DNA from 4 places in the Desulfomicrobium baculatum DSM 4028 genome. Region 4 is predicted to be linked to each of the others. Evidence: predicted binding sites of a transcription regulator. Region 4 holds the regulator's gene; each other region holds the start of a gene.

What was found. The regulator sigma-54, encoded in region 4, starts transcription at its own class of promoters, with help from an activator protein. The targets are predictions, from matches to a motif close to CTGGCACGGNNNNTGCTT.
Region 1: the regulator sigma-54 is predicted to act here: its motif matches at 4,420-4,437, upstream of hpsG ((2S)-3-sulfopropanediol dehydratase).
Region 2: the regulator sigma-54 is predicted to act here: its motif matches at 2,003-2,020, upstream of flgF (flagellar basal-body rod protein FlgF).
Region 3: the regulator sigma-54 is predicted to act here: its motif matches at 3,465-3,482, upstream of flgB (flagellar basal body rod protein FlgB).

What each region holds. Positions count from the first base shown of each region.
Region 1 is NC_013173.1:2,455,136-2,462,594, reverse strand. Features, by position in the region: gene DBAC_RS10745 (TRAP transporter large permease) at 20-1,324, opposite strand; gene DBAC_RS10740 (TRAP transporter small permease) at 1,324-1,854, opposite strand; gene DBAC_RS10735 (TRAP transporter substrate-binding protein) at 1,881-2,876, opposite strand; gene DBAC_RS10730 (NAD(P)-dependent oxidoreductase) at 3,053-3,913, opposite strand; gene hpsG ((2S)-3-sulfopropanediol dehydratase) at 4,503-6,974, shown strand; gene hpsH ((2S)-3-sulfopropanediol dehydratase activating enzyme) at 7,035-7,459, shown strand, end outside.
Region 2 is NC_013173.1:2,764,701-2,772,159, forward strand. Features, by position in the region: gene flgA (flagellar basal body P-ring formation chaperone FlgA) at 1-338, opposite strand, end outside; gene flgG (flagellar basal-body rod protein FlgG) at 342-1,124, opposite strand; gene flgF (flagellar basal-body rod protein FlgF) at 1,199-1,975, opposite strand; tRNA gene DBAC_RS12080 (tRNA-Gly) at 2,112-2,186, shown strand; gene rimP (ribosome maturation factor RimP) at 2,273-2,761, shown strand; gene nusA (transcription termination factor NusA) at 2,810-4,135, shown strand; gene DBAC_RS18430 (YlxR family protein) at 4,184-4,393, shown strand; gene infB (translation initiation factor IF-2) at 4,383-7,205, shown strand; gene DBAC_RS12100 (DUF503 domain-containing protein) at 7,384-7,459, shown strand, end outside.
Region 3 is NC_013173.1:3,421,236-3,428,694, reverse strand. Features, by position in the region: gene fliG (flagellar motor switch protein FliG) at 1-526, opposite strand, end outside; gene fliF (flagellar basal-body MS-ring/collar protein FliF) at 527-2,140, opposite strand; gene fliE (flagellar hook-basal body complex protein FliE) at 2,165-2,488, opposite strand; gene flgC (flagellar basal body rod protein FlgC) at 2,545-2,982, opposite strand; gene flgB (flagellar basal body rod protein FlgB) at 2,982-3,392, opposite strand; gene DBAC_RS15140 (tetratricopeptide repeat protein) at 3,645-4,202, shown strand; gene DBAC_RS15135 (IMP cyclohydrolase) at 4,332-4,925, shown strand; gene hflX (GTPase HflX) at 4,969-6,591, shown strand; gene plsY (glycerol-3-phosphate 1-O-acyltransferase PlsY) at 6,866-7,450, opposite strand.
Region 4 is NC_013173.1:172,705-180,163, forward strand. Features, by position in the region: gene DBAC_RS00715 (manganese-dependent inorganic pyrophosphatase) at 3-923, opposite strand; gene DBAC_RS00720 (hypothetical protein) at 1,014-1,409, opposite strand; gene DBAC_RS00725 (PTS sugar transporter subunit IIB) at 1,719-2,183, opposite strand; gene DBAC_RS00730 (PTS sugar transporter subunit IIA) at 2,186-2,596, opposite strand; gene rapZ (RNase adapter RapZ) at 2,609-3,496, opposite strand; gene DBAC_RS00740 (PTS sugar transporter subunit IIA) at 3,524-3,973, opposite strand; gene hpf (ribosome hibernation-promoting factor, HPF/YfiA family) at 3,977-4,522, opposite strand; gene rpoN (RNA polymerase factor sigma-54) at 4,591-6,018, opposite strand; gene lptB (LPS export ABC transporter ATP-binding protein) at 6,125-6,847, opposite strand; gene DBAC_RS00760 (LptA/OstA family protein) at 6,844-7,371, opposite strand; gene lptC (LPS export ABC transporter periplasmic protein LptC) at 7,386-7,459, opposite strand, start outside.

The sequences.
Region 1 (7,459 bases), 1.7 Mb from region 4:
CGTCGCCGGAAGTATCTGTTTATTGTCCCATGCCCAGCGTGTACGGCAGCCAGGTGGATATTTCGGGGAAGAATGTCAGGATCAGGATGCAGACCAGAAGCGCGGCAAGGAAGGGCAGCACGCCGATAGAGATGCGCTCCACCGAGATGTTCGCCAATCGCGACGCCACGAACAGGTTGACCCCCAGAGGCGGCGTGAGCAGGGCCATTTCGTTGGTCACCACCAGGATGATGCCGAAGTGGATGGGATCGATGCCGACCACGTGCAGCATGGGCATGAGGACCGGTACCAGGATGATGATGGTGGACAGGGTCTCCATGAACATGCCGAGGATGATCAGCACGCCGATGATGAGCAGCAGGACGATCTTGGGGTCCTGGGAGATGCTCATGACGGCTGCGGCCAAGCGCTGGGGGGCTTCCTCGAAGGTCAGGATCTTGCCGAACAGGGTCGAGGTGCCGACGATGAGCAGCACGGCTCCGCAGAGCAGGGCGCCTTCCAGCAAGGCCTTGTAAATATGAACGGGCCGCAGGGCGCGATTGATGACTATGCCGACGAACATGGCGTAGGCGATAGCCAGGACGGCCGCTTCGACGGGGGTGCATAGCCCTGAATAGATGGAGCCCAGGATGACGAAGGGGGTCAGCAGCGAGAAAAAGCTTTTCCAGAGGGTTTTCAGAAAAGTGACCAGGTTGAACGGCGGGGTATTCTCGTCGCCGCGGAATCCTTTCCTCCTCGCCACGGACCAGGCCGTGAGGCACATGACCAGACCGACCATGAAGCCGGGGATGAAACCGGCGGTGAACATGGCCGTGACCGACACGTTGCCGAGGATGGAATAGATGATCATGGGGTTGCTGGGCGGGATGAGCAGACCGATTGTGCCGCCGGATGAGGCCACGGACGCCGCGTAATCCTTGCTGTAACCGCTGCGGATCATGGCCGGGATCAGGATGGTTCCCACCGCGGCAACGGTGCCCGGGCCCGAGCCCGAGATGGCCGCGAAGAAGGTGCAGGCCAGGATGGTGGTGATTCCAAGGCCCCCGTGCATGCGGCCGACCATCTGCTTGACCACTTCAACGATCTGGTTCGTGATGTTGCCGTACTCCATGAGGGTGCCGGCGATGACGAAGCAGGGGATGGCCAGGAGTGGAAAGATGTTCAGCCCGTCGAAAATCGAGTTGTGGATGACGGACATGGGGAGATAACCGCCAAAGGTCAGGGCCACGACGGCCGAGATGGCCAGGCTCATGAAGACCGGCATCCCCAGCAGGAAGAATACGCCCAGGGTGATAAGGACCATTTGCAAGACGGAGAGTTCCATTATTTGTCCCCCTTTTCAAATTCTTCTTGCACAAGTTCGATGAGGGTTCCGTTTCTGAACCTGATGACGTAGCCTTCCACGATTCGCCAGCTCATGAGCACGAAGCCGAACGGGATGATCATTTCTATATAGCCTCTGACGATATTCAGGGTGGGCGAAAGCTCCGGGAATTCCAGCCCGCTGCTGACCACCTGCCAGCTTATCCAGGCTATGTAGATGTTGAAGATTATCCAGATGGTGTCGGTGAACATCCGGAAGCCCAGCCGGTATTTCGGCGGCATGAGCAGATACTGGGCGGTGATGCGGACATGGGACCCGTGCTTGGCTACGAGGGCCGCCGCGGAAAATACGGCCCACAGAAAGGCGAAGCGGCTGAGCTCCTCCGTCCAGGGTAAGCCTTGCCCACCGATCCAGCGCGCTCCGACCTGAAGCATGAGGCAGGCGACCATGACCCCGACGCACACGACGCTCAGGATTTCCTCGAAATTATCGTACAGCTTGCGAATGATTGACGTCGTCTGAGTCGACATGATTGCCTGCCTCCTTCAGTGTTTGTTTAGTTCATAAGGGAGACGGCTTCGTCGATCATGGCCTTGCCGCCGACCTGCTCCTCGAACTGGGGCCATACGGTGCGGGCTTTTTCCTGCCATACGGGTTCGTCGGTCAGTTCCGTGACTTCCATGCCCTTGTCGATGCACTGTTGCTTGGCCACGGCATCCTGTTCTGCTGCCCACTTCCATTCGTGCTGCGCAGCTTCCTTGGCGGCCTTGTCCACGAGGGCCTTGGTGTCGGCGTCAAGCTTGGCGTACCAGGCTTCGCTGACCAGCATGGGGCCTACCCAGAGCATGTAGTGCAGTTCGGTGATGTGCTTCTGGACTTCCCAGAACTTCTGGTCGCGGTTGACGGTGTGCGGGTTTTCCTGGCCGTCGATGACACCCTGCTGCAGGGCATTGAAGGTCTCGGACCAGGCCAGGGGGTGAGGTTCTACGCCCCAGGACTTGAAGGCTTCGAGCTGCACGGCCACGGGGGGCACGCGGATTTTCAGCCCCTGCAGGTCGTCGATCTTGGCGATGGGGTGCTTGGAGTTGGTGATGTGACGGTAGCCGCCGATGAGCCAGGACAGGGGCCGGGTGCCGCTTTGTTCGACGACCTTGTCGGCGACCTTGGCGGTGAAGTCGTCATGGCCCAGCAGCTGGTAGGCCGAGTCAATCTTGGGGAACATGTAGGGCAGGTAAAAGATGTTGGCCTGGGAGGCGAAGGGGGTCAGGTTGCCCACGGCCAGGACGGCCAAGTGGATTTCCTGGCTGCGAAGCTGGCGGACATTGGACTGTTCGTCGCCCATGGAGCCGCCGTAGAAGGTCTGGACGGTGATCTGTCCTCCGGATTCTTTTTCGATGATCTCTTTGAACTTGTTGATCGCCGTGGTGTGCAGGCTGCCTTCGGGGTTGGCCGTGGCAGCCCTGATGGTCATTTTCTTGTACTCGGCGGCGGAAGCCGTCGTCACGCTGAACAGAAAAACTAGGGCCGTGATGGCGTACAGAACTCGTCTCATGCGGTCTCTCCTTTGATCTCTGGCTGGGTTATATCTCCGCCTGCACAGGACATCCATGCAGGGCATTCACCGTATCTGAAGGATATGGGAAGCGGTTTTGCCGCTTCCCGCAGGACTCATGGTAAGGCGTTTCTCACTGCGTTATCGCGAAAACCCTCGAACTTGAGAAAAAACGGTTATTTGCCGACGACCTTGGCGACTGCGTTGCAGTCTTCCTTGCCGTAGCCTTCGGCGCTGGCGTTTTTGTAGTAGACCAGGGCGGCTTCCATGGCTTTTAGATCAAGATCCCAGGCGCGGGCCATTTCCAGCCCAAGGCGCACGTCTTTGAGCGCCAGATCCAGTCCGAAGCGAGGATTGTAGTCATCGGCCGCGATCCACGGACCGCGCACGTCCATCTGGAAGCTGCGGGCGCCGGTGTCGGACAAAAGTTCGAGCAGCAGGGTTCGATCCAGGCCGGCCTTGTCGCCGACCTTGATGCCTTCGGCGAGCACGGCGAGGTTGGTCATGCCGATCATGTTGGAGATGAGCTTGACGGCGCAGGACGCATCGACGGTTCCGACATAGCTGGGGATGCCGATGACCTTGAACAGGTCTTCATTGGCGGCATACAGGGCCTTTTCGCCACCGATGAACATGGGTTCTTCGGCCTTTTCCGCATGGGCCGGAGTCTTGCCCAGGGTGCACTGCAGATACCCCAGGCCCGCTTTTTCCGCAGCGGCCCGCATCTCGTTGGCGGCACCCGGATCAATGGTGGAAAGTTCAATGTGCAGCGCGCCCTTGCGCATCTTGGCATAGAGTCCTGTTTCACCGAGGACGACGCCCTTGATGTGCTGCGGCAGGGGCAGGCTGGTGAAGACGATGTCGCAGGAGGCCAGGTCCGCCACGGCGGCGGCAGCCTTGCCGGTGGTGCCGACGGCGAGGGTGCGCTTCACGGCCTCTTCGCTGAGGTCGAAAACGAGCACATTCTTGCCGGCGCGAATCAGGTTGCGGGCCAGTGGGCCTCCCATCAGTCCTACTCCGATGAATCCGATCTGCATGTCTGCCTCCGTTGAAGTTGTCATGTAATTATTCTGGAAAATTAACGAGTTCAAAAAAAGGAGAACTCCTGTCACGTCCATCCTTCCGAACCTTGAGCAAAGAGCGTTCCAAGGCATTCCCTGATGAGAGGATGTCGTTATGTGCTCAGACTACGGGACATTTTTGTAGATGAGCAGATTTGGGGCGGGAGTCGCGTCTGCCCGTAAGCGGGCACTTTGGTTGTTTTCGGGCAAGAAGTGGGCGCGTCCGGGCAAGATAATGCCCTCAAGGGTTCGATTGCGCGGGTCATCCCGGCCTGCGGTCCTTCCGGGGCGCAATCACGGTTCTTCCCGCACTTTCGCAACAACCAGACCTGTCTCAAAACTGAGACAATATGGCTTTATCGTTGAAATCATTGTTTAAAAAATTAAAAAGTCTCTGTTTCGCATCATTGCGCAACCCCTGCGCCTCATAACCTGAATGCGGCTATGAATATTTTGTCTCATAAAAACAGTTTGTTATGATTATGGCATGCCATCTGCTTTTGAGGAAAAAGCACATGACGTGCTTTGAAAAAAACATTCACGCCGCAAGGCTGAGGAGACGAATATGACCACCTGCTGCCAGTCCCCCCAGGAAGAACGCATCTCGGGAGCAACTCAAATCAACCGGAACGGTCGTGAACGGGTCTACAAGATCCTTGAACGCAACCAGTTTGCGGTACCTCATGTCGACATTGAGCGCGCCCTGTATTTTACCCGCTCCATGCAGGAGAGCGAGGGCGAGCTGCTGACCCTGCGCTGGGCCAAGGCCCTGAAGCATGTCGCTGAAAACATGAACGTTTACATCACTCCCGACCAGCTCCTCGCCGGTCGCGTGGGCAAGCTTGGACGGTACGGCATCCTGTACCCGGAAATCGACGGCGACTTCTACATCGAAGTCATGAAGGACCTGCCCAATCGCACGAAGAGCCCGTTTCTGATTTCGGACTCCGACATGAAGATCCTTGTGGAGGAAATTGCACCGTATTGGGAGGGCAAGACCTACCACGAACACCTGAATCAGGTGCTGCCGGCCGAGCTCCGCAACGTGACCTACCATGACGAGCGCGGCCTCAAATCCAAATTCGTGGTCAGCGAGACATCCTCCTACCGCTCGGCCCTGCAGTGGGTTCCGGACTACGAGAAAGTCCTGAAACGCGGCCTTGTGGACATGCAGAACGAGGCCAAGACCAGGCTTGCCGCCCTCGATACGACCAATTCCCGCGACATGTGGGACAAGAAGCCTTTCCTCGAAGCCATGATTCTGGTCTGTGACGCGGTCATGATCTGGGCCAGGCGACACGTCGAACTGGCCAGAGATCTGGCCGCCGGGGAAACGGACCCGAGGCGCAAGGCGGAACTGCTCCAGATCGCCGAGACCTGCGAGCATGTGCCCGCATACCCCGCCCGCAGCTTTCGCGAAGCCATGCAGTGCCAGTGGTTCGTACAGATGTTTTCCCGCATCGAGCAGAAGGCCAGCGCCATCATCTCCAATGGCCGCATGGACCAGTACCTCTTTCCCTACTACGAGGCCGACATCAGAAACGGGGTCATCACCCGCGAAGAGGCCCGCGAGCTGCTGGAATGCATGTGGGTCGACATGGCCCAGTTCATCGACCTGTACATCAACCCCACGGGTAATGAATTCCAGGAGGGATACGCGCACTGGGAGGCGGTGACCATCGGCGGTCAGACCCCGGACGGCGAGGACGCCACCAACGACCTCTCCTACCTCTTTCTCGAATCCAAGCGGGACTTCCCCCTGAACTATCCCGACTTGGCGGCGCGCATCCATAGCCGCTCCCCCGAACGGTTTCTGCATGAGGTGGCCCTGACCGTGAAGGATGGCTCCGGCTTTCCCAAGCTGATCAACGACGAGGAGGTCGTGCCGCTGTACGCCATCAAGGGCGCACCCATGAGCGAAGCCTTGGACTACGCCGTCTCCGGCTGCACCGAGGCGCGTATGCCCAACCGCGACACCTACACCTCCGGCTGCGTCTACATCAATTTCGCTTCCGCGCTTGAGATGCTGATGCACGAAGGCCGCATGCCGCACTACGGTGACGAGGTCATCGGCCTTGAGACCGGCGATCCCTGCGCCATGCAGACCTGGGAGGAATTCTATGAAGCTTACAAGGCCCAGCATCTGAATCTGCTGCGCAAGGCCTTCCAGCAGCAATACGTCGTCGACCGCCTGAGGCCCATGCACTTCGCCGCGCCTTTTTCATCTCTTATGCACAACCTCTGCATGGAAAATATGCAGGACCTGCACGAATACAAGATCGAAGGCGGCGTCGACTACTCCTACTTTGAGTTCCTGGGCTACGGCACCGTCGTCGATTCCCTGGCGGCCATCAAAAAGCTGGTCTTCGAGGACAAGAAGCTGAGCATGGCCGAAGTCGTCGCGGCCCTGAAGGCCAACTTCGAAGGGTACCTGCCCGTGCGGGAAATGCTCAAGGGCGCTCCCTGCTACGGCAACAACGATCCATACGCCGACAGCATCGCCAAGGATATCGACCGGTTCACCCAGCTCGAAGCCAGACGCTGCTCCGAAGAACGCGGTATCCACGTCGACGTCCGCTACGTGCCCATCACCTCGCATGTGCCCTTCGGCAAGGTCGTGTCCGCCACGCCCAACGGCCGCCTGGCCTGGACCGCCCTGTCCGACGGCTCGTCCGCGTCCCACGGCGCCGACAGGAACGGTCCCACCGCGGTCATGCTGTCCAACTACCATACCAAAAACTACGGCCTGACCAACCGCGCGTCCCGGCTGCTGAACATAAAGCTCTCACCCAAGTGCGTGGCGGGCGACGTGGGCACCAGGAAGGTCATGGACATGATCCGCACCTGGTGCGACCTGAAGCTGTGGCACCTGCAGTTCAACATCGTGAATCGCGAAACGCTGCTCGCCGCCCAGAAAGATCCGGACAGCTACCGTTCGCTGCTGGTCCGCATCGCCGGGTACAGCGCATACTTCTGCGACCTGTCCCGCGACCTCCAGAACGACATCATCGAACGTACCGAACACGGCGACATGTGAATCAATCCGTGCGAGGGGGCCGCGCTCCCCTCGCACCCTTTCGACAACGACGAGAAAGACATGAGTGACATGAATCAGCAAGGATACGTCTTCAACATCCAGAAATACACCGTCCATGACGGGGCAGGCATCCGCACCATGGTCTTCCTCAAAGGCTGCCCGCTGCGCTGCGACTGGTGCAGTAATCCCGAATCCCAGCATCTGCGGCCCGAGCTGGCCTTCAATATGGCGAAATGCCTGACCCCGGCCGTCTGCGGGCGGTGCATCACCAGTTGTCCAAGCTCCCGCATCATGGACATCGAAGGGCTGCCGGCCATCGACTGCGCCCTCTGCGGGACTGCGCCGGATTGCGTCGACGCCTGTCCGACGGGAGCTTTGAGCGTCTACGGCAAGGCCATGACCGTGGACGCGGTCCTGAACGCGGTTGAACAGGACGGCGTCTTCTATGCCCGTTCCGGCGGCGGCATGACCCTGAGCGGCGGCGA
Region 2 (7,459 bases), 1.4 Mb from region 4:
GCCAGAGCGCTGAGCACCTGCCCGCCGCGCTGGACCTGAACCTGATCTGGAACATCCAGAGGAGGCAGGGCCGTCCCGAACCGCTGCGCGATCAGTTCGCGCAACCTGGGGCCGTTCAGATTGACCCGGGCGCCATCGAATTTGGGTGAGGCCAACAGCGGCACCGCACCAATGCCGGCCAGCAGCGTCTTGGCGTCCTCGCCCTCTGCTCGGGCCAGGTCGCTTAACGTGATGGCCGGCCCGTCCACGCACACGGCCCCGGCCAAAATCAGTCGGCCCTGGGCCACGGCCAAGCCGGGACAAAGCAGAAGGATGAGCAGGGGAACCAGAAAACGCATGCGCTACCTCTTCAACTGATTGGCGGTCTGCAGCATCATGTCGGCCGTGGTGATGGACTTGGAGTTGGCCTCGTAGGCCCGCTGGCCAACGATCATGTTGACCATCTCCTCCACGATCTCCACGTTCGACATCTCGAGGAATCCCTGGGCCAGGGTGCCGGCATTGTTCTCCCCGGGCACGCTCTCCACAGCCTCGCCGGAACCGTCGGTCTGCACATAGAGGTTGCGCCCCATGGCCTTGAGACCTGCCGGATTGACAAAGGTGTAGACCGGAATGTCTGTGCCGGCGATCTCCGCTCCGGCCTTGTCCACGCATGTCAGGCGACCGTCCTCGGTCACGACGATGTTCTGGGTCTCGGGCGGAACAATGAACTCCGGCTGCAGGGGGTGCCCGTTGTCGGTCACGATGCGTCCGTCACTGTCGAGCTTGAAGGCCCCGCTTCTGGTGTAGGATTCCTCGCCGCCCCGATCGACACGAAAAAATCCGTCGCCTTCGATAACCAGGTCGAGCTGGTTACCCGTATTCTGGAAATCGCCCTGCGTGAATATCTTGTGCACGGACACGGGCCGAACGCCCATGCCGACCTGCATGCCCACGGGCAGGCGATCGCCTTCCTGGTTGGAGGAGCCTGCGATCTTCATGTTCTGGTACATGAGATCCTCGAACTCGGCCCGGTTCTTCTTGAATCCGGTGGTGTTGACGTTGGCCAGGTTGTTGGCCGTGACGTCGAGATTGAGCTGCTGGGCGATCATGCCCGAGGCGCTGGTCCATAATGCGCGAATCATATTTTCTTCTCCTTGCGGGATCACCCGCTCCCTTCTCGCCGCCCGCGATCACGCCGCGGGCCCGTACTGGAAATTTATCTCGGCGCGCCGACCTCTGCGATAGCCTTCTTGTCCTGTTCGAACGAGCCGCTGATCATCTTCTGGTAGGCTTCGAAAGCGCGCATGGCCTCGATCATGTTGACCATCTCCGAGACCACGTTCACGTTGGCCGCTTCCAAAAAGCCCTGCTCCACGGTGGAATCCTCGGCCGGGATGGCTTGTGCGTCCGCGCCGGGACGGATACGCAAAAGAGAGTTGCCCACCTTCTCCAAGGCGCGCGGGTCCTCGACCCGGACCAGTTCGATGGTGTCGATCAGTTCGCCGTTAACGGAAAACCCTCCGTCCGCATCCACCAGGACGGCCCCGCCCTCCGGCACCTGCAAAGGCCCACCCGCGCCCAGAAGCTGATTACCGTGAGCGTCCACGACAAAGCCTTCGGCCGAAAGATGGTACACGCCCTGGCGGGTCATAAATTCCCCTTCCGGCGTCTGGACCCGGAAAAAACCGTCCCCGGCGATGGCCAGGTCAAGCGGGTTGCCGGTGCTCTTCATGGGGCCCTGGGACATGTCGATGACCGCCTCGGAAATCCTGGGCTGAGCCAGAAGATTGGCCTGCGGCCACGGCACCTTATCGGTTAGCGTGGTGTTGGGATCGACCATGTCGTGGGCGTAACGGCGAAAGGTGTCCCGAAAGGCCAGTTTTTCACTCTTGAAGCCTGTGGTATTCACGTTCGCCAAATTATTGGCGATGCTATCCAGCCGATGCTGCTGGGTAAGAGCCCCGAATACGGCGCTATAACTGCTGTCTTGCATGTGGGGTCCTCCTTGGTAACGCTCATTGAGCAAATACCAGGCCAGTTGAGATGCGTACCGGCAGAGCGCGCAAGGGGCGCACTAAAAAAACACTTGACTGCCATCCCCCCCCTCATGCAAGGGAAACGGTTGCAGAGCGGGTGTAGCTCAATGGCAGAGTACAAGCTTCCCAAGCTTGGAGTCGCGAGTTCGACCCTCGTCACCCGCTCCACTCCTGTATGTGGTCATACTGATATTCGGTAGCTGATGGGGGTGGGCCTTTTCGTGGTCCACCTTTTTTTTTCCGGCAGGCGTAAAATGGACAAAAACGAAATACACGCAAGACTCATGGAAATGGTGACGCCCCTGTGTGAGGCCCGGGATCTCGAGGTCTGGGGCATCGAACTGCTCTTCGCGGCCGGGGGACGGCACAAGATCGTACGTGTTTACCTGGACTCGCAGCAGGGCGTCGGCATCGACGAGTGCTCGGAAGTCAGCAGACATCTGAGCCTGGCCCTGGACGTGGAGGACATCATTCCCGGCGCATTCAACCTGGAAGTGTCCTCACCCGGTCTTGAGCGGCCCTTTTTCTCTACGGAACAGATGCTACCCTATGTCGGGCAGACTGTGCGCATCCGCCTGGATAACCCGCTCGAGGGCAGAAAAAATTTCAAAGGGCGCCTGCTTTCCATAGAATCGCCCATGTTTACGCTATCCGACGACAGCACTACATTTGAATTGAACTGGGATGATGTGGGCAAAGCCAACCTCGTCTACGAGCCCTTCGACCAGGGCAAGAAACGATAAATTTCGGAATACGGCGGGTTGTTTCCGCACGGAGAACGGAGGACGTTCATGAATTTGGAACTCAAAAAAGCCATCGACCAGATCAGCAAGGACAAGGGCATCGACCGCGAGATGCTGATCGACACATTGGAAGAAGCCATTCGGGCCTCCGTGACCAAAAAATACGGCGACAAGATGGATATCGAGGTCACCTTCAACGAGGAGACCGGCGAGATCGAAGTCTACCAGTTTAAGATCGTGGTCGAGGAGATCGAAGATCCCGACACGGAGATTCTCATGGTCGACGCGCTCAAGCACGACCCCAACGTCGAACTGGACGACGCCATCGGATTCCGTCTGCAGGTCGAAGACCTGGGACGCATCGCGGCCCAGAGCGCCAAGCAGGTCATCATCCAGCGCATGCGCGACGCCGAGCAGGAAATCATTTTCGAGGAATACAAAAACCGCAAGGGCGAGATCGTCAGCGGCATCATCCAACGCCGCGACCGTTCCGGCTGGATCATCAACCTCGGACGGACCGAGGCCCTCCTGCCCAAAGACAAGCAGATTCCACGCGAACGCTTCCGCCAGGGCGACCGGGTCGAGGGACTCATCATCGAAGTACGCAAGGAAGGACGCGGGCCGCAGATCATCATCACCCGCTCCGATCCCGAGTACATGACCGCCCTGTTCCGCCGTGAAGTTCCCGAAGTGGCCGACGGCACCGTGAACATCATGGGCGTAGCCCGGGATCCGGGCCTGCGCGCCAAGGTCACGGTCCTGTCCCAGGATTCCAACGTCGATCCGGTCGGAGCCTGTGTCGGCATCCGCGGGTCGCGCATCCACAGCATCGTGCAGGAGCTGCGCGGCGAGCGCATCGACATCGTACTCTGGAGCCCTGACATCGCCACCTACGCGGCCAACGCCCTGTCTCCGGCGCGCATCTCCAAGATCGCCATCGACGACGAGGAAAAATCCCTGGAGGTCGTGGTCCCCGAGGATCAGCTGACCCCGGCCATCGGCAAGAAGGGCCAGAACGTCAAGCTCGCGGCCAAGCTTCTGGGCTGGAAGATCGACATTTTCACCAACACCCGCTTCAACAAGGTGCACAAGGACCGCCACCTGCTGGAACAGCTGGCCAGCGCGGCCCAGGTTTCCATCGCGGACTTCGCCGAGGCCGGCTTCGACTCGTTGGAAGCCATGGCCGCCTGCACCAACGAGCAGCTGCTCGACATCCAGGGCATCAGTGAAGAAAATATCGGCGCCCTGCGCGGAGCGTTGAACCTCCTCATCAGCCAGAACCGGGAAGAAACCCCGGAAGAATCCGAACCATCGGAAGTAAAAGGCCTGGTCGAAGGGGAAGATGCGGATTACGCGGACGGAGACGAAGCATAGATGATTCCAGCGGATGACAAGACTGCCTGCACCCAAGGACCGATACGCATGTGCGTGATCTGCAGGCAGCGTTTTTCCAAAGACGAACTATATAGATTTACCTGCCCTGTTCACGGAGAGCTCACTCTGACCGCTGACAGCACCGGAAAAACACCGGGACGGGGTTTTTATCTTTGCCGCGATGCGGCGTGCCGGAACAAATTCGAGCGATTCAAGGGCTGGCAGAAGAAATGTAAGGGGGTTGGGCATGTCCACTAGATTGCGGGTGAGAGACCTTGCCACGGAGCTTGATATCTCCAGCAAGGATTTAATGACGTTATTGCGGGAACTCAAAATCCCGGCCAAGAGCCATATGAGCAGCCTGACCGACGAAGAAGTCGGACAGGTCCGCAATCACCACCAGAACCGGGCCGCAACGCCCCAGGTCGTGGACACGCGCGCCACCACGGGCGTCATCGTGCGCAAGCGGCACAAGGTCGCGGCCACTGAAACCCCGGCCGAAGAGCCCGCCCCGATCGAGGTGGAAGCGCCCGAAGAGACGGTGGAGAAGCCCAAGACGCGCAAGCCTTCACGTGCGGTCATCGTCACTCCGGCGCGCATCATCGAGGAAGCCCCGAGCAGCGCAGCCGAGGCAGACAAGCCTGCGGTGGAAGAGGCCCCTGCGGCCGAAGCCCCGGTCACCGAAGCACCTGCCGCCATGGAAGAGGCCCCTGAGCAGGCTGTTGCCGCGGAATCGGCCACTGTCGCTCCCGCCGCTGCGGAAGAAAAGGTCACGGCATCCGCCGAGACTCCCGGCGAAACCGCTGCGGAAACCGAAGGCGAATCGGAAGAAGCCGGGCGCGCCCGCAAGAAGGCCAAAAAAGCCAAGCCCGCTCCTCCCTCCGTTCAGGTCAAGATCATCTCCAGACCCACCATCGTCGAATTTCCCGATACCCGTGTCGATGGCCAGCCAGTCCGCCCCATGGGACCGGCAGCGCGCCCCATGGGACCGGCAGGCTATACCCCGCGTCCCTCCGGACCCGGCACGCGCCCCTCCGGCCCAGGCGGTCCTGGTGGCCCCGGTGGCCCGCGTCCGAGCACCCCGCGTCCCTCCGGTCCGCCCAGCCTCGGCGCTCCGCCCCGCCCCGCTCCCGAAAGTGAAGGCGCCAAGGACAGCCGCGGCAAGAAGAAGAAGGGCCGCCGCACGGTGGAGGCTGCCGATCTGTACCGCAAGGAAGAATTCTCCATGGGCAAGGGCAAGAAGGCCCAGCGCGCCGAGGCGCGCAGAGCCGGCGGAGCCCGGGCCCAGGCCCAGAACACGCAGCCGCTCAAGGCATCCAAGCGCAAGATCCGGATCGACGACACCATCCGGTTGACGGACCTGGCCCATCAGATGGGCATCAAGGCCCAGGACCTGATCAAAAAACTCTTTTCCCTGGGCGTGATGGCCACCATCAACCAATCCCTGGATTTTGACACGGCCCTGCTCCTGGCCGCCGAATTCAAGTACGAAGTGGAGAGGGCCGGTTTCTCCGAAGACGATTTCCTGCTGCCCAAGGAAGCGGACAAGGCCGAAGACTTGAAGCCCCGTCCGCCCGTCGTGACCATCATGGGCCACGTCGACCACGGCAAGACCTCGCTCCTTGACGCCATCCGCTCCACCAGCGTCGCCTCCGGCGAAGCCGGCGGCATCACGCAGCATATCGGCGCCTACCATGTGGCCACCTCACGGGGCGAGATTGTCTTCCTGGACACCCCCGGCCATGAGGCGTTCACGACCATGCGCGCCCGTGGCGCCAAGGTCACGGACATTGTCGTCCTGGTCGTAGCGGCCGACGACGGCGTCATGGAACAGACCAAGGAAGCCGTCAGCCACTCCAAGGCGGCGGGCGTTCCCATCGTCGTGGCCGTGAACAAGATGGACAAGGAAGGAGCCGATCCGGACCGCGTCAAACGCGAGCTGTCCGATCTGGGCCTGATGCCCGAGGACTGGGGCGGAGACACCATCTTCGCCCACGTCTCGGCCAAGAAGCGCGAAGGCCTGGACGAACTCCTCGAACTTATCCTGCTGCAGGCCGAAGTGCTCGACCTCAAGGCCAACCCGGACAAACCCGGTCGCGGTCACATCGTCGAGGCCAAGCTGGACAAGGGTCGCGGTCCCGTGGGCACGGTTCTCATCCAGGAAGGCCAGATCACCCAGGGCGACGCCTTTGTCTGCGGCATGATCAGCGGCAAGGTCCGCGCCATGTTCGATGACCAGGGCCGGCAGATCAAGACCGCCGGACCGGCCATCCCGACCGAGATCCAGGGCTTTGAAGGCATCCCCGAGGCAGGCGACGAGTTCGTCATCGTCAAGGACGAGAAGGTTGCCCGCAAGATCGCCGAGGACCGCCGCGTCAAGCATCGCGATAAGGAGCTGGCCAAGGAATCCAAGGTCACGCTGGAAAGCTTCCTGGCCACCAAGGCCGGTGAAGAGGCCCAGAACCTGAACCTGCTCCTTAAAGCCGACGTGCAGGGCTCGCTTGAGGCAATTTCCGAAGCCTTGCGCAAGCTGTCCACGGACGAGATCAAGATCGTCCTCATCCATGGCGGCGCCGGAGCCATCACCGAGTCCGACATTCTGCTGGCATCGGCCTCCAATGCCATCATCATCGGGTTCAACATCCGCCCCACGGCCAAGATCAAGGAAGTGGCGGAGCAGGAAAAGGTCGACATCCGCTTCTACGACATCATCTACAAACTGGTGGATGACATCAAGGCGGCTATGTCCGGCATGCTCTCCCCCGACATCAAGGAAGTGTACCTTGGTCAGGCCGATGTGCAGCAGGTCTTCAGCGTGCCCAAGATCGGCAATATCGCCGGCTGCATGGTCAGCGACGGCAAGCTCAGGCGCAATGCGGGCATCCGCCTGCTGCGCGACGGCGTGGTCATCTACACCGGCAAGCTCAGCTCCCTGAAGCGATTCAAGGACGACGCCAAGGAAGTGACCAAGGGCTACGATTGCGGCGCGGGCCTGGAGAACTTCAATGATATCAAGGTCGGCGATATCATCGAAGCCTTCGAACTGGTCGAGGAAGCCCGGACCATCTAGGCCTGGGCGGCCGTGAAGATCGACAGCGATCTTCACGGCACGAAAACGAAGGCATGGATCCCCGCCAGCGCGGGGATGACGCTCGGAACCGTGCGTCGCATCCGTGTCATTCCCGCGCTGGCGGGAATCCATGCCTTTCATTTTTTCAGCACGTTGGATTCACGAGCGGCACTCAGCCATGATCATCGGCACCCTGCGCCTTGAATTCAGGCTGCATGGCGTTTTTTCCTTGAAGGAAAAACGAAAAAGCGCCA
Region 3 (7,459 bases), 690 kb from region 4:
CCAGCATCTCCTCGGCCACGGCTTCGAGCTTGGCCAGGCGGATGAGCACCTCGGCCCGTACGCCTGGGGCCATGTTCTGAAGAAGATTTCCTGCGTTGTCCGGCGGAAGATGGCCGAGAATCAACGCCAGGGTCTGGGGATGTTCGTTGCGCAGGATCTGGGCCAGGATCTTGGGGCTGACGTTGCCGAGTTCCTTGAAAGGCACGGGCCCGGAATCAAAATCAAGCTCGTCCAGGATGTAGCGCGCCGTGTCGGAATCAAGATTGGAGGAGATCATCTTGCGGACCTGTTCGGGGCCGCCATAGAGCATCTCCTTGCCGATGGTCATGGCCTGGTTGAATTCCTTCAGGACATCCTCGGCCTGCTCCTTGCTCACCGAGTCCAGCTTGGCCATGGCCCGGGACACGGCCGTGATCTCGGCGCGTTCGAATTTCTTGAAGACCTCGGAGGCAAAGGCGTCGCCAAGGGCAAGAATGAGAATGGCCGTCTTCTGCGGGCCGGTCAGTTTTCCAGTAGGTGCAGCCACTTATGCTTCTCCCTGTCCCTGAGTCATCCATTGGCGCATGATCATGACGGCCTGATCCATGTTCTGTTCAACGAGCTGCTGTGCGAGGTGCTTGGCGTTTTCGATGCGCTTGACCGCGTCCACGGCCGCCATGTCCTCTTCGTTCAAACCTTCGGTCAGGGCCATGAGCTCCTGGGCCGCGCCAAGCTGGTCGGCGGTCTGCACCGTGGGCTTGTCGACCTTGGGCCGGATCAGGGCCAGCACGACGGGGCGGGCCACAAAGAGCAGGAACAGGAGGATGATGAGCGTGTTGAGGAGCGGCTTGCCCAGCAGCTGGAAATAGCGCGAGGCAACATCCAGAAGCGGGGCCTGTTCGGCTCCGACAGGCTCGCCAAACGAGATCGAGGAGACCTCGATGGCGTCGCCGCGAGCGTCGTCAAAGCCGACGGCTCTCTGGCTGAGCTGCCGGATCTGCTCCATCTGCTCGGCGTTCAGAGGCTCAAAGGCGTACGTGCCGTCCTGTTGCTGAATGTACTTGCCGTCGACGAGAACGGCAACGCTTAAACGCTTGATGCTTCCGACCTGGGCGATGATCTGCTGTTCTTCCTTGTTGATGTCGAAATTCGTGGTGGAAGAGGTGCGGACGCTTTCCTGCGCAGTGCCTGACGCCGTGCGGTCGTTCTCGCCCTGGTAATTGGGGTCGGGCGTGCCGCCGTCGACATTGGCTGAGCCCTTGCTTTCCTCTTCGTTCTTGACCTCACTCCTGACCACGGCGGACTTGGGATCAAAAATTTCCTTGCGGATAGTCGTGCGATCGAAGTCGAGGTCGGCATTGACCCGGGCGATGACCCGTCCAGGGCCGACAATGGGCAGCAGGAGCTGTTCGATGCGTTGCTCCAGGCTGCGCTGCATGCTGGTCTGGTATTCAAGCTGGGTCGAACTCAGACCCGCGATGTCCGTGTCCGTTTTGGGCTCATAGAGGATCTTGCCCCGGCTGTCGGCGAGGGTGATGTGTTCGGCGCTCATGCCTTCGACACTGGTGGAGACAAGGTTGACGATGGCCTGCACCTGCTGCGCTCCAAGGCTGCGCCCGCCCTTGAGCTTGAGCATGATGGCCGCGGAGGGCGGGGCCTGCTCTTCGACGAAGAGGCTCTTGTTGGGCAGCACCAGATGCACGCGGGCGCTTTCCACCTCGGACAGCTCGGAGATGGTGCGGGACAGTTCGCCCTGGAGCGCGCGCTGATAGTTTATGCCTTGCACGAAGTTGGTTTGCCCGATGCTGTTCTCGTCGAAGAGCTCGAAGCCGATGCCCTGACCGTGCAGCGAGCCTTCGCCGGCCAGTTTGATCCGCGCTTCGTAGACCATGTCACCCGGTACCATGATGGTGGCTCCGGAATCGGTGATTTGGTAGGGGATTTTTTCCTTTTGCAGGTAACTCACCACGCTGGCCGCGTCGTCCTGATAGAGCTGGCTGTAAAGGACCCTGTAGTCTACCTTGTTCATCCAGAAGATCATGACGAAGAAAGCGATCAGCAGCGAGACCAGCAGTCCTCCCAGGAGGATACGCTGGGCCAGGGATTTGTCGGTCCAGAAGTCCGTGGCCTTGGCCAGAGTGTTTTGCAGAAAGGGGGGCATGGTGAATCCTCGCGTGTATTAGAATCAGAACTGGATGCGCATTATTTCCTGGTATGCCTGCATGACCTTGTTGCGGACAGCGGAGGTCATATCCATGGCCAGTCCGGCTTTTTGCAGGGTGATCATGAGCTCATGCACATTCTGGTTTTTGCCCGAGACAAAATCCTGGATCATGAGCGATTTTTCGCCCTGCATATCGTTGACCTTGGCCAGGGACTCTTCGATGGTCTCGGCGAAGGACTGGGTTGCTTCCTTGGTGGAGTTGTTTTTGGCGTCAAGGCTCTTGGGGTTCCTCAAGAGCTCGCTTGCCGCGGAATAGGCCTTGATGGCCAAAGGTGATACCGCCATGGAATGCCTCCTTGTCTATGACTGCTTCTTTATCCGACCCGGATTATCATTCCGGGTTAACGCCCGATTTCAAGGGCCTTTGAGAACATGCTTTTGGACGTGGTGATGGTCGAGACATTGGCCTCGTAGGCGCGCATGGCCGAGAGCATGTTGGTCATCTCTTCCACCACGTTGATGTCCGGGTAGCTGACATAGCCTTCCTCGTCGGCGTCCGGATGCCCCGGCTCGTAGACCTGCTTCAGCGGCCGTCTGTCATTCTGGACGGATTCGACCCGCACCCCTTTGACGTCCTGATCCAGGGCCGAGTTCATGGCCTTGGAAAAGGGGCTCTGCACTTCGGTCTCCTTGAAAACGACTTCTTTGCGGCGATAGGGGCCGCCGTCCACGGTTCTGGTCGTTTTGGCGTTGGCCAGATTCATGGAAATGACATTCAAATGGGTGCGTTCGGCCTTGAGCGCGGACGCACCGACATCGATGGCGGTCATGAAGTCCATTATTTGCCTCCGTCAGCGATGGTTTGCTTCAGGCCGGTGAAGCTTTTTTGCATCACCGTCGCAAGTGTATTGTAAAGGAGATTGTTCTTGGCCATGGCCGCCATTTCCTTGTCGAGATCCACGTTGTCCACGCCCTGCACCACGCGTGGCGTCAAGGATTTGGTGACGCTGGCCTCGGTCTGGTCGGCGGCGAAGGCGAGAGGAAAGTGGTCTGGATGCGTGCGGGCGACAGCCCCGGATTCGGAGAGTCCGAGGGCGGCCTGCAGGTCTTTTTCGAACTCCAGGGTGCGCGCCTTGTAGCCGGGCGTATTGATGTTTGCCAGGTTGGCGCTGACGATGTTTTGACGCTGGAGCTGAAAATCCATGACCTTGGCCGTCAGATCAATGTGATCGGGAAACAAGCTTTTCATTCGATAACCCCTTGTCGTACCGGCATTTCTTGTTCTGGATAGAGCAGAGCCGGGATGCTGACGAGGTCTGGTTTGCAATGACCATTCCAGATTGAGCAGAATGCAATATAATGTTTAATACCAAAATGTTGCCGTGTGAAAGCCATATTCCGGGAAAAGTTTTTCTGACTAGCGCAAAGGGTGGCATCAAAGTTGCTAAGTCGCTGGCAGAGAGTCAACGCATACGAGATCTGCCGACAAGGAGGAGGAACCATGAGTTCGCATCTGGATTATGAAATCAACAAGGAACTTGGCGAATGTTATCTTTTCATGGGTGAGCTGGACAAGGCCGAGAGCTATTACCATAAAGCCGCAAGCAGCAACGGCGTCCACCCTGATCCATACCTGGGCCTTGCGACCATCGCAGTGCAGCGTGGGGACCTGGACCAGGCCATGGCCATGTATCAGAAGGCCGAGAATATCGCCTCTTCGGACAAGTCCATAGCGGGAATAGCCCTGGTCAGCGCCCATCAGGGCCAGGAAGGCAAGGCTTTTGATCTGTATCTGAAAGCCCTTTCCCTCAATCCTGAAAACATCGTCGCGCTTTTCGGGCTGGTTCAGGTCGCGCACGTGCTTGGACGCACGGCCGAGGCCATCACCCCCCTGGAACAGCATCTGGAGTTAAACCCCGGCAAAAGCGAAGTCCGCTATGCCTTGAGCGGATGCCTTGTGTCGTGTGGCCGCAAAGACGAGGCCAGGGCGCATCTGCATCGGCTTTTGGAGATGGACCCCGCCAACGCGTCGGCGGCCGAACTTCTGGCTCAGCTTTAGAACGGTTCCGTTCCCCTCCCTCTGGCAGGTCGGTCCCCGGTAATCCGGGGGCTGGCCTGCCTGTGTTATTGCATATTGTGATCAAAGGTGGCAGTGCACGGCGAACATTCTTTTCGAGAGGGGGACACCATGAACATGTTGCCAATTCGCCGGGCCATCCTGAGCGTTACAGATAAATCAGGCCTTGATGACTTTGCCCGTTTTCTGCAAGAGCAGGGAGTGGAGCTGGTTTCCACCGGGGGCACTCGCAAGAAACTCGTCCAGGCGGGTTTGAAGGTGCGTTCCGTCAGCGATGTGACCGGTTTTCCGGAGATCCTGGGCGGCCGGGTCAAGACCCTGCACCCGCACGTGCATGCCGGAATCCTGGCGGACAAGGACGATTCCACCCACATGCAGACCTTGAAAGATCTGCGTCTGACGCCTTTTGACCTTGTCTGCGTCAATCTCTACAACTTTGCCGAAGCCGTGCGTCAGACCCTGGAAGACAAGCAGGCCGTCGAGCAGATCGACATCGGCGGGCCGACCATGCTGCGCGCCTCGGCCAAGAATTTCCATTCCGTGGCCGTCATTCCGGGTCCGTCCTACTATGCCGAATGCATGCAGGAGATGAAGGACAACGGCGGCTGCCTTTCCCTGGCCTTCCGCAAGCGCATGGCCGTGGCGACCTTTGCCCTGACCTCGGAATACGACCGCATGATCACCGAGTACCTGAGCCGCTCCTGACGGAGCGGCCCGGCCGGCGCACACCGGCCACGGAGAGAACACCATAGCATCCAAACCTCTCGGCAATCTGACAGGCCTCAAGCCCAGTCAGATCACGGCCATTTCCCGACTCTACAACAGGCGCTTCCCCGATCAGGGCGGATGCACTCCCGACCAGGCCCGGGAACTGGCCATCCTGAGCCGCGGCGTCAGCCGACAGCTCGGCGTGCTCATCAACCGCAAGGGCGTGCCGGTCATGGTCATTGTCGGCGAGCAGGATGGCATCCTGATCCCCGAGCTTTCACGTCATAGGCAAGCCGATTCCCGCCTTTCCGGCCTGCGTCTGCTGCACACCCATCTTGATTCGTCCCTGCTGACCCAGGAAGACCTCATGGACATGGTCTTTCTGCGTCTGGACGCGGTCAGCGTGCTGACGGTGTCCTCCGACGGGGCGCCCATAACCTGCCAGATCGCCCATATCCTGCCGCCCAACGCCGATGAGCTGCCCTATCAGGTGCACCCGGCCATGATCTGGGACGATGTGGATTTCGATTTCGGCGCGGGCGTCAGGGCCCTGGAAGACGAACTTGCGCGGACGGGCCAGAGCGTGGCTACCACGGCCCGCGAGGGCGCGGCCATTCTGGTCAGCGTGGCTTCGGAGTCCAAGAGCGCGCAGGAGCGATCTTTGGCGGAGCTGGCGGAGCTGGCCGCCACCGCTGGACTGGACGTTGTGGGGCAGGTCGTGCAGCGGGTGACCAGGGTCAACCCCAAGCTCATCCTCGGCCGGGGCAAGCTTGCCGAACTGGAAGTGCTGGCCCTGCAGAAGAATGCCGCGACCCTGGTTTTCGATCAGGAGCTGACCCCCACGCAGCAGCGCAACCTGAGCGAGATCACCGAGCGCAAGGTCCTGGACCGCACGCAGCTCATTCTCGATATTTTTGCCCAGCACGCTCAGACCCGCGAGGGCAAGATGCAGGTCGAGATGGCCCAGCTCAAATACATGATGCCGCGCCTGGTGGGGCAGAGCAGGGCTTTAAGCCGTCTGGCCGGCGGCATCGGCGGTCGCGGTCCGGGCGAGTCGCGCCTGGAGATGGATCGTCGGAAGATCCGCGAGCGTATCGCCCAGATCAAGACTGAGCTCGGCAGCGTGCGTAAGCACCGCAAGTCCACGCGCAGTCGTCGCGACAAGGCCGGGCTGCCCATTGTCTCCCTGGTCGGGTACACCAACGCGGGCAAGTCCACGCTTTTGAACACCCTGACCAAGAGCGTGGTCCTGGCCGAGAACAAGCTTTTCGCCACCCTTGATCCCACCAGCCGCCGCTTGCGCTTTCCCGAGGACCGGGAAATCATCCTGACCGACACGGTGGGCTTTATCCGCCATCTGCCCGCTGATCTGCGCGAGGCCTTCATGGCCACCCTGGAGGAGCTTGAGAGCGCGGACGTGCTGGTGCATGTGGCCGACGCCTCCCATCCGGAAATGGAGGCCCAGGTCCAGGCGGTGGAGTCCATCCTGCGCGACCTGTCCATTGACGGCATTCCCCGCATCCTGGCCCTGAACAAGATCGACCGCATCAGCGAAGAGACACGCCAGACCCTTGGTTACGTCTACCCCGACGCGGTCTTCATCTCCGCCATCGAACGCCCGACCCTGGCTCCGTTGGTGGATCGGGTCAAAGCGCTGCTGTGACGCATGGGGCCGTGCCGTGAGGCAGGTCCGAAGGATAATGTGTGATGGATCCCCGCCTGCGCGGGGATGACACATGACCAGCGCCTCAATTTGAAGGTTTGCCTGTACGATGGCTGGGGCTTTGCGCTCTGTCACCACGTCATTTCCGCTAAGGCGGGAATCCATGCTTCATATGACGAAAGTCGTGCGCCCTTAAGGTGTCTCCCCTGAAAAGCGAAAAGCGCGAAAACCCCCAAGGTTTCCGCGCTTTTCGCGTTGCATTCAACAGGTAAGGCTACTTCATTTTCCAGGGATGCTCTTCACCGGCCATGAGGCGCTGGATGTTTGCGGAGTGCTTCCAGAAAATCAGCGCCATGAGCACCAGTGCCAGAGGTATGGCGCCGAACATGCCCTGGAAAAGCAGAACCACGGGCATGAGCGCGACCATGACCAGGGAGGCCAGGGATACGAAATTATAGAAGTACAGGGCCGCCAGGAAACCAAGTCCGCAGATTATGGTGCCGGAGGTGGAGATGGCCACGAAAGCTCCCACCCAGGTGGCCACGCCTTTGCCGCCCTTGCCGTGCAGAAATATGGAGAACATATGTCCGCAGACCGCGGCCGTGGCGACCAGCGTCAGAAAAAAGGAGGAATCCGAGAAGCTCGCGGCCAGGGCCACGGGCAGGAAGCCTTTGAGCATGTCCAGGGCCAGGGTCAGGGCGCCATACTTGGTGCCGCAGAGACGGCCGACATTGGTGGCTCCGATGTTGCCGCTGCCCTGTTCGCGCGGATCGATGCCGCAACAGGTTCTGGAGATTAAAAGGCCGAAGGGCATGGCACCCAGAAGATAGCTGATTGCGAGCCAGAATATTGTCACCATGTGCAGTCT
Region 4 (7,459 bases):
GCTTAGGCGAAAGCCTTTTCGAACTTGGGCACAACGTCCTTTTTGCGGGACATGACCTTGGGCAGCCATGCCTTTCCGTCCACGGGCTTGACGCCGAAGGCCTTCTCGACCACGGCGGCGTCGTCGGAGGCGATCAGGATCTCGGAGCCTTCCTTCATGATGTCGGTCAGCAGCAGGAACACGGAGTGGTTGCCCTTCTCGGCCTTCAGGGCCTTGATGTCGGCAGCCAGGTCGCCCTTGACGGCGTCGAGGATGGACAGGTCGACGACTTCCAGCTGGCCGATGCCGACCTTGGTGCCGTTCATGTTGAAGTCCTTGTAGTCGCGCAGAACCAGCTCGCGGGCCGGGGTGCCTTCAACGGCGGACTTGACCTTGAACATTTCCATGCCCAGGGCGGCCAGGTCGGAGATACCGGCGATCTTGCCCAGTTCGGCAGCGGCTTCCTTGTCGGCCGGGGTGCAGGTCGGGGACTTGAAGATGACGGTGTCGCTCAGGATGGCGCAGAGCATGATGCCGGCGATGTTCTTGGGAACTTCAACGCCGTGGAACTTGTACATGGCGGTCAGAACGGTGGCGGTGCAGCCAACGGGCCAGATCCAGCATTCCAGGGGGCTGGAGGTGGTCAGGTCGCCCAGCTTGTGGTGGTCGACGATGCCGAGCACTTCAGCCTGCTTGATGTCGTCGGGCAGCTGAGCCAGGTCGGAGGTGTCGACCAGGAAAACTTTCTCACCGGCAAATTCGGTCTTCACGGCGGGAGCGGCGACGCCGAACTTCTCGAGGATGAACTTGGTCTCGGGGGCCAGTTCGCCCTGGGCGGTGGGGGTGCAGGCTACGCCGAGCTTGCTCTTCAGGTCGGCCAGCGCGATGGCGCTGCAAACGGTATCGGAATCGGGATTCTTGTGACCAAAAACATAAACGGACATGGTATTCCTCCTACAAGGGTTTATTGGCAAACAAAGACATTGTGCTAAATATCACAATTATTCGCGGCTGCCAAGAGAGAACATTGGAGGTCAGAGACTGGAGAGGACGCCGAGAAGCAGGCTGACCGCGGCCAAAGCGTAGGCCTTGCGTACACGCAGAGCGAGAATGGCCCCGGCGCAGGCTGCGATCCAGAGCATGGTCCACGTCGGCTGCGGACCTCCGGCAACCCAAGGCCGGACGGTTTTCAGGCCGATGAGGAGAGGCAGCAGGCAGAGCCAAAAGAGGGAGAAATTGAGCAGGAAAAATTCTACCAAAGCTTTTGCGGTGAGCCGGTGCGGCGCGAAGATGGCTGTGTTGCCCTGGCGGTTCCAGGTCAAAAGCTGGTTATAGCCGGCGTTTTGCCGTTTGCGGTAGAGTTGTTCGACCCACGCGCCAAGGTAGGCCAGAGGCAGGGTCGCGATGACGACCAGCACGGTGGTGCGCATGTCGGCATCCGGTAGGCAGGCCAGAATGGTCAGCGTGGCGGCCAGGGAAAAGAGCGCCTGGGGCGGGATGTAGGTTCCGGCCGGGAACAGATCAAGCCAGAGCAGTTCGAAGAAAATGCCCGCGCTTAAAGCCGGCTGGAGGTTGAAGGACAGTCCCGCCCAGAGCAGGGCGGCGAAAAGCGGACGATGGATGAAGCCGAGGTCGATGGCGACCCGGGTCAGGGACAGGAGGGCAAAAAAAAACTTCCTCCGGCCAGCAGGATGAGGTCGTGAGTGCTTACCATGCCGATTTGGGTTGAGACGTTTTCATCATAAAGTAATCTTGGCCGTTGCCGACGGCACGCAGCGGAAGTCGATTTCCACACCGTGATCGGCGAAATACTTCAGGCAGGAACGGTCTTCCGCTCCCAGGGCAATGTGTTCGCAAATCTGCTCTTTGCCCGGTCCGTAATGCAGATTGCCGATGTTGACCAGGGAAAAGGACAGCCCGGTCATGTGCGCGGATTTGGCATCGGCGCAGTCGGAAAAAAGAATTAGCACATGATGGTCCGGGTTTTTCGTGCGAATGCTTTTCAACATCGAAGCAGCTTCGGACACCGGACAGCATTGAAAGGAGATGCCGCTCGGAACGGCCAGACTCATGATTTCCTGCCGCAATTCATCGGCGGCGAGGTCGTCGTTGGCCACCAGCAGGGTTTTGGCCCTGATGTGCGGTAGCCAGGCCTCAATGATCTGGCCGTGGACGAGTCGGTTGTCGATACGGAACCAGAGCACTCTTACGCCTCGGTGATTTTGCGGGTCAATACTTCGCCGGCGACAACGATGCCCTGAATGGCCGCGTTTTTGGCGTCCGTGGCCAATTGGGACAGGTCCTGGGTGCGCATTCCCAGAATCCTGAGCAGCATGGGCAGGTTGGCGCCGGTCAGGACGTCGACTTTGCCCGGTTGCAGGAGAGACAGGCTGATATTGGATGGAGTGCCCCCGAACATGTCGGTCAGGATGATCACGCCGTCGCCTGTTTCCATCTGTTTGACGGTTTGCTTGAGATCCGAGAGCAACGCGCTCATTTCCACGGTTCCTTCCACAGCTATATGGGCGCACTGCTCCTGCGGTCCCAAAATTGTCTGGGCCGCTTCAAGCAGATATTTTCCAAACTGGCCATGGGTTACCACGATCACTCCAACCATTACTCCTCCAGATTATCCAAGACTGAAATGCCGATGTTCGACAGATACATTGAAGCCCTGACCGCGCAGATGTGCCAGCACTGCCTCGGTCACGGCCACGGAACGATGTCGGCCACCCGTACAGCCGAAGGCCATGGTCAAACGGTAGCGCCCTTCCGTCGCGTAGAGCGGCAGGGCAAAATCCAGAAATTCAAGAAGTCTGCGCAGATACTCGCGGCCAGGGTTGCTGCCCAGCACGTAGCGGGCGATGGCCTCATCCTTTCCGGACATGGGTCGCAGCGCTTCGTCGAAATAGGGGTTCGGCAGAAAGCGCAGGTCCGTGACGTCGTCCGCCTCGGTCGGGGCGCCGTACTTGAAGCCGAACGAAATCAGGTGCACCCGCATGCCTTGGCTGCGGGAGGAGAGGCTCTCCCATTTGTCCTGAATGACTCGACGCAGATCGTGCACCGAATAATGCGACGTGTCGATGACCAGATCCGCCTGGGTGCGGATGGGCTCGAGTATTTCCCGCTCCCTCTCCAGTGCCCCTTCCAGACCGAGGTTGCCCGAGGTCAGGGGATGCGGGCGGCGGGTGGTAGCGTATCTGCGCAGCAGGATCTGGTTGGAAGAATCCGTGAAGATGACTGTCGGCCGCACGGAAAACTTCTGGATATCAAGCAGCACTTCCTTCCACTGTCCCACGAAATCGGGTTGGCGCAGGTCCATGCCCATGGCCAGCCCTGGGTATTCCTTGGCCGAGGAATTGAAGAACAGCTCGATGAGGGCCGGGGCCATGCGCGCCGGAAGCCCGTCGACACAGAAAAAGCCCATGTCCTCGAAGACCTTGAGCGCCGTGCTTTTGCCTGAACCGGACATGCCGGAGACAATGACCACGTTTTTCTGTTCAGATTCCAGCTGCATGGAGTTCTCCGGACATGTTCGGTCGGCCTAGACGGTCTGCAGCAGTTGCCACAGCCCTTCCTGGCCGGGAGAGTTGGTAAAGGCCTGACGGAACGAGCTGTCTTTTAGCAGGCGGGAGACCGTGGCCAGAAGCTTCAAATGCAGGCCGACCACGCTTGAAGGGGCCAGCACCGTGAAAAAGATGCTGGCCGGTTTGTGGTCCAGACTGGCAAAATCCACTCCTTCGTGGCTGCGGCCGACAATGACCAGAACCTGATCGATACTGTCCAGCTTGCCATGGGGTATGGCGATCCCATCCCCGATGCCCGTGGTTCCGAGCAGTTCCCGATCCATGAGGACCTGGGTCACGCGCTTGGGGTCAAGATCGGGGTATTTGGCCGACAGCCGCGAAACGAGTTCGGCCAGGACCTCGGGTTTGGTCCTGGCCGAGAGGTCGGAGATGATCAAATCCTTGTCCAGGTATTCAGCAAGCTTCATTCCCTATACCCCGGGGTCGATCAAACCGAAATCTCCGGTTTTGCGACGATAGATGACATTGATCCTTTCACTTTCCGCGTTGAGGAAAACAAGGAATTCATTGTCCGTGCTTTCGAGCTGCAGGGCGGCTTCTTCAACGATCATGGGCTTGGGCGAGAAGTCGTCTTCGGTCTTTTGGATAACGGGCTTGCGCTTGGCGTCCGCGTCGTCGTCAAAACCGCCGGCGTCCATGAGAGGGCTGTCGCTGCCGCTTTTGCGACGGCTCTTGTCCTTGTCGCGGGTCTTACGCATCTGGGCTTCAAGCTTGTCCCAGACCATGTCGACGGTGGAGTACATGTCCTCGCTGTCTTCGCGGGCGGAGATATGCACATTCTTGCCCGTCAGCACTATATCGGCAATATGCCGGAATTTCTCCACTTCGAGGTTGACCTGCAGGTCGGCGTCGGGCGTGCCGGACATGTATTTGGCGAGCTTGCCGAAGCGGTCCTTGGCGTATTTGCGCAAATGGTCGGAAGGATCGAAGTTTTTGAAATTGAAGGTAATCCTCATGGAAGCCTCCTCGATTGTTGAGGGTCAGCCCGTGGTCCGTCCAAGAGGAGCGGCCCGAGGGCGGGGTGTCAAAAAACTTGTTTTCGCTTGGATGAAGAATCTATCCCCAGCACCGCGCGATACTTGGCCACGGTGCGCCGGGCGATGTTCACATCCAGTGTTTCCTTCAGCACCGCCGCGATCTTTTCATCGCTGAAGGGGTGCTTGGGGTCCTCCTCGCTGACCATTTTCTTGATGATGGCCTTGACCGACTCGGAGCCGACCTGGGTGCCGTCATCCATTTCCAGCGCGGAGTTGAAGAAAAATTTCAGTTCCATGATGCCATGCGGGGTGGCCACGTACTTGTTCGTGGTGATCCGGCTGACCGTGGATTCGTGCATTTCAATGTCGTCGGCCACATCTTTTAAAATCAGCGGTTTCAGCTTGGTCACCCCGTGCTCGAAAAAGCCCCGCTGGAATCTGACAATGCTTTCAACCACTTTATATAATGTTCTTTGCCTTTGGTGCAAGCTCTTCATGAGCCACATGGCGGATCGCATCTTGTCGTGCAGGTATTCCCGGTCCGGGCCTTTGACCGCAAGGTGCATGTCGTCCATGTAATAGGGGCTCAGCTGCAGCTTGGGTAGGCCGTCGTCGTTCATGACGATGACGAAATCCCCCTCGTATTCGTATACGAAAACATCCGGGCTGACATAGATGGTGCTCTCGCTCCCGTAGCTGGCTCCGGGCATGGGGTCCAGGGACTGAATGATGTCCAGATAGGCTTTCAGGTCTTCCATCTGGATTTTGAACTTGCGCAGGAGCGGTTTGTAGCGGCGCTTTTCGATGTCTTCGAGATGGTCGGCCACCAGGGAAACGAGAATCGGATCGTCCTGGCCGAGCATCTCCAGCTGAATGAGCAGGCATTCCTTGGGCGAGCGCGCGGCCACGCCCACGGGGTCGAAGCGCTGCAGGCGATGCAGCATGGACTCGACCAAGGCCAGGGGAGAGAGCGTTTCGGAGGCGATATCCTCGGCCGAGCTCATCAGATAGCCTTGGGAATCGAGGTTGCCGATGATGGCTTCGCCGATCATCTCCTCTTCTTCGGTGATGTTGGACAGGCAGAGCTGCCACAAGAGATGCCCATCCAGGGATGGCTTGCCCGAGAGCCTGGCCTCGTAGGACATCATCTCTTCCAGGGCTTCGGTCTCCTTGAACTGTACCTGCTTGGCGGTGCTTGAAAAATCGCCGAGGTAGTTTTCCCAGTCCGCGTTGCGCATCAGTTCCGCGTCTTCGTGCGAAACTTCGGGACGTGATTCCATCGGAGCCTGGATATCGTGCTCTTCGGAAATTTCCTTGACCCCTTCTTCAAGCATGGGGTTCTCCAAGAGCTCTTGCTGAACGGCTTCAAGGAGCTCGAATCGGGAGAGCTGGAGCAGCTTGATAGCCTGCTGCAGCTGTGGGGTCATGACCAGCTGCTGCGTCAGCTTGAGGTTTTGTCGGAGTTCAAGGCCCATAATGGATTTAATCTCACCGTGTCAGAGGATTGCAGACAAGAAAACTACCTAGTACCGAATCTGCCATAAAGGTTAGGCCCTGGCAATCCTTGGAAAATCGTGTCCGCTAGAGGCTGAATCCCTCGCCGAGATACACCTTGCGCGCGCCCGGGTCGGCGACGATCTCTTCGGGGCTGCCGTTCAAGATGATCTGACCGTCGTAGACCAGGTACGCCCGGTCGCAGATCTGAAGCGTCTCACGGACATTATGGTCGGAGATAAGCACGCCGATGCCTTTGCCGCGAAGGTCCTGGATGATGGTCTGGATGTCGTCCACGGCCAGGGGGTCGATGCCGGCGAAGGGTTCGTCCAGAAGAATGAATTTGGGATTCTGGATCAGGGCGCGGGCAATTTCCAGCCTGCGGCGTTCTCCACCGGACAGAAAGGCCGCCAGTTGACCCTCGAGTCGGGTGATGCCCAGCTCGTCCAGAAGCCTGTCCGCCGTGCGCTGCTGCTCGTCCTTGGAAAAACCGGAGTATTCCAGGATCAGTTGCAGGTTCTGGCGCACGGTGAGTTTTCGAAAGATCGAGCTCTCCTGCGGCAGATAGCTCATGCCTGCGCGGGCCCTTTTGTGCAAAGGCCAGCGGGTGATGTCCATGCCGTCCAGAAGAACCTGGCCCCGCGTCGGCGGCACGATGCCCGCCAGCATGTAAAAGGTCGTCGTTTTGCCGGCCCCGTTGGGTCCCAGGACGCCAACCACCTCGCCCTGGCGCACATCAAGATCGATGTCGCGTACGACATCCCTGAGCCCGTAGCGCTTGGCCAGCTTCTGGCCGGTCAGCGTGGTCACTGCCCGGCCCCCGGCTTGCTTGCGGGGGTGTTGAAAATGGCTTCGACCCGCCCTTTGCCGCCCAGAACTTCGCTGCGGCTTTCCTTGATGAAGAGCTTTATGACCTCGCCCTGGATCTTGTTGGCGCCTTCCATGAGCATGGGATTGTCTTCCATGGTCAAGAGGTCCTTGTCGGCTTCGTAGGTCGCCTTGCCGCAGGTGCCGGTGCGGCCCTGGTCGGCCTTGATGCGCACGTTGCCCTTGGCGATGATCTTTTTGATGGACCCCTGCTCGTCAGCCACGCTCTGGGTGGCATTGCCGGAGCCTTCCTTTTTTTCCAGGAGCACGGTCAGCGTGTCGGACCACAGCTGGATGTCCTGGCGGATGACGTACACGGAGCCGGTGAAGACCACCTGATCCCCTTTCTGGGTGTAGGTCATGGTGTCGGAAGTGATCTTGACCGGGACGTCTTTGGCTGGGGCGGTTTGTGCGGCCCAGAGTGGAGTCGCGCAGGCAAGGAAGAGAAAAAGTATGAGTGAGCGCATTGGTAACCCGCTTGTCAGTTCATGATAACCTGGACGTTGCCTTGGGCCAGGAAGTCCCCTGTGTCCAGAAAATATGTCAGAGTGTCTG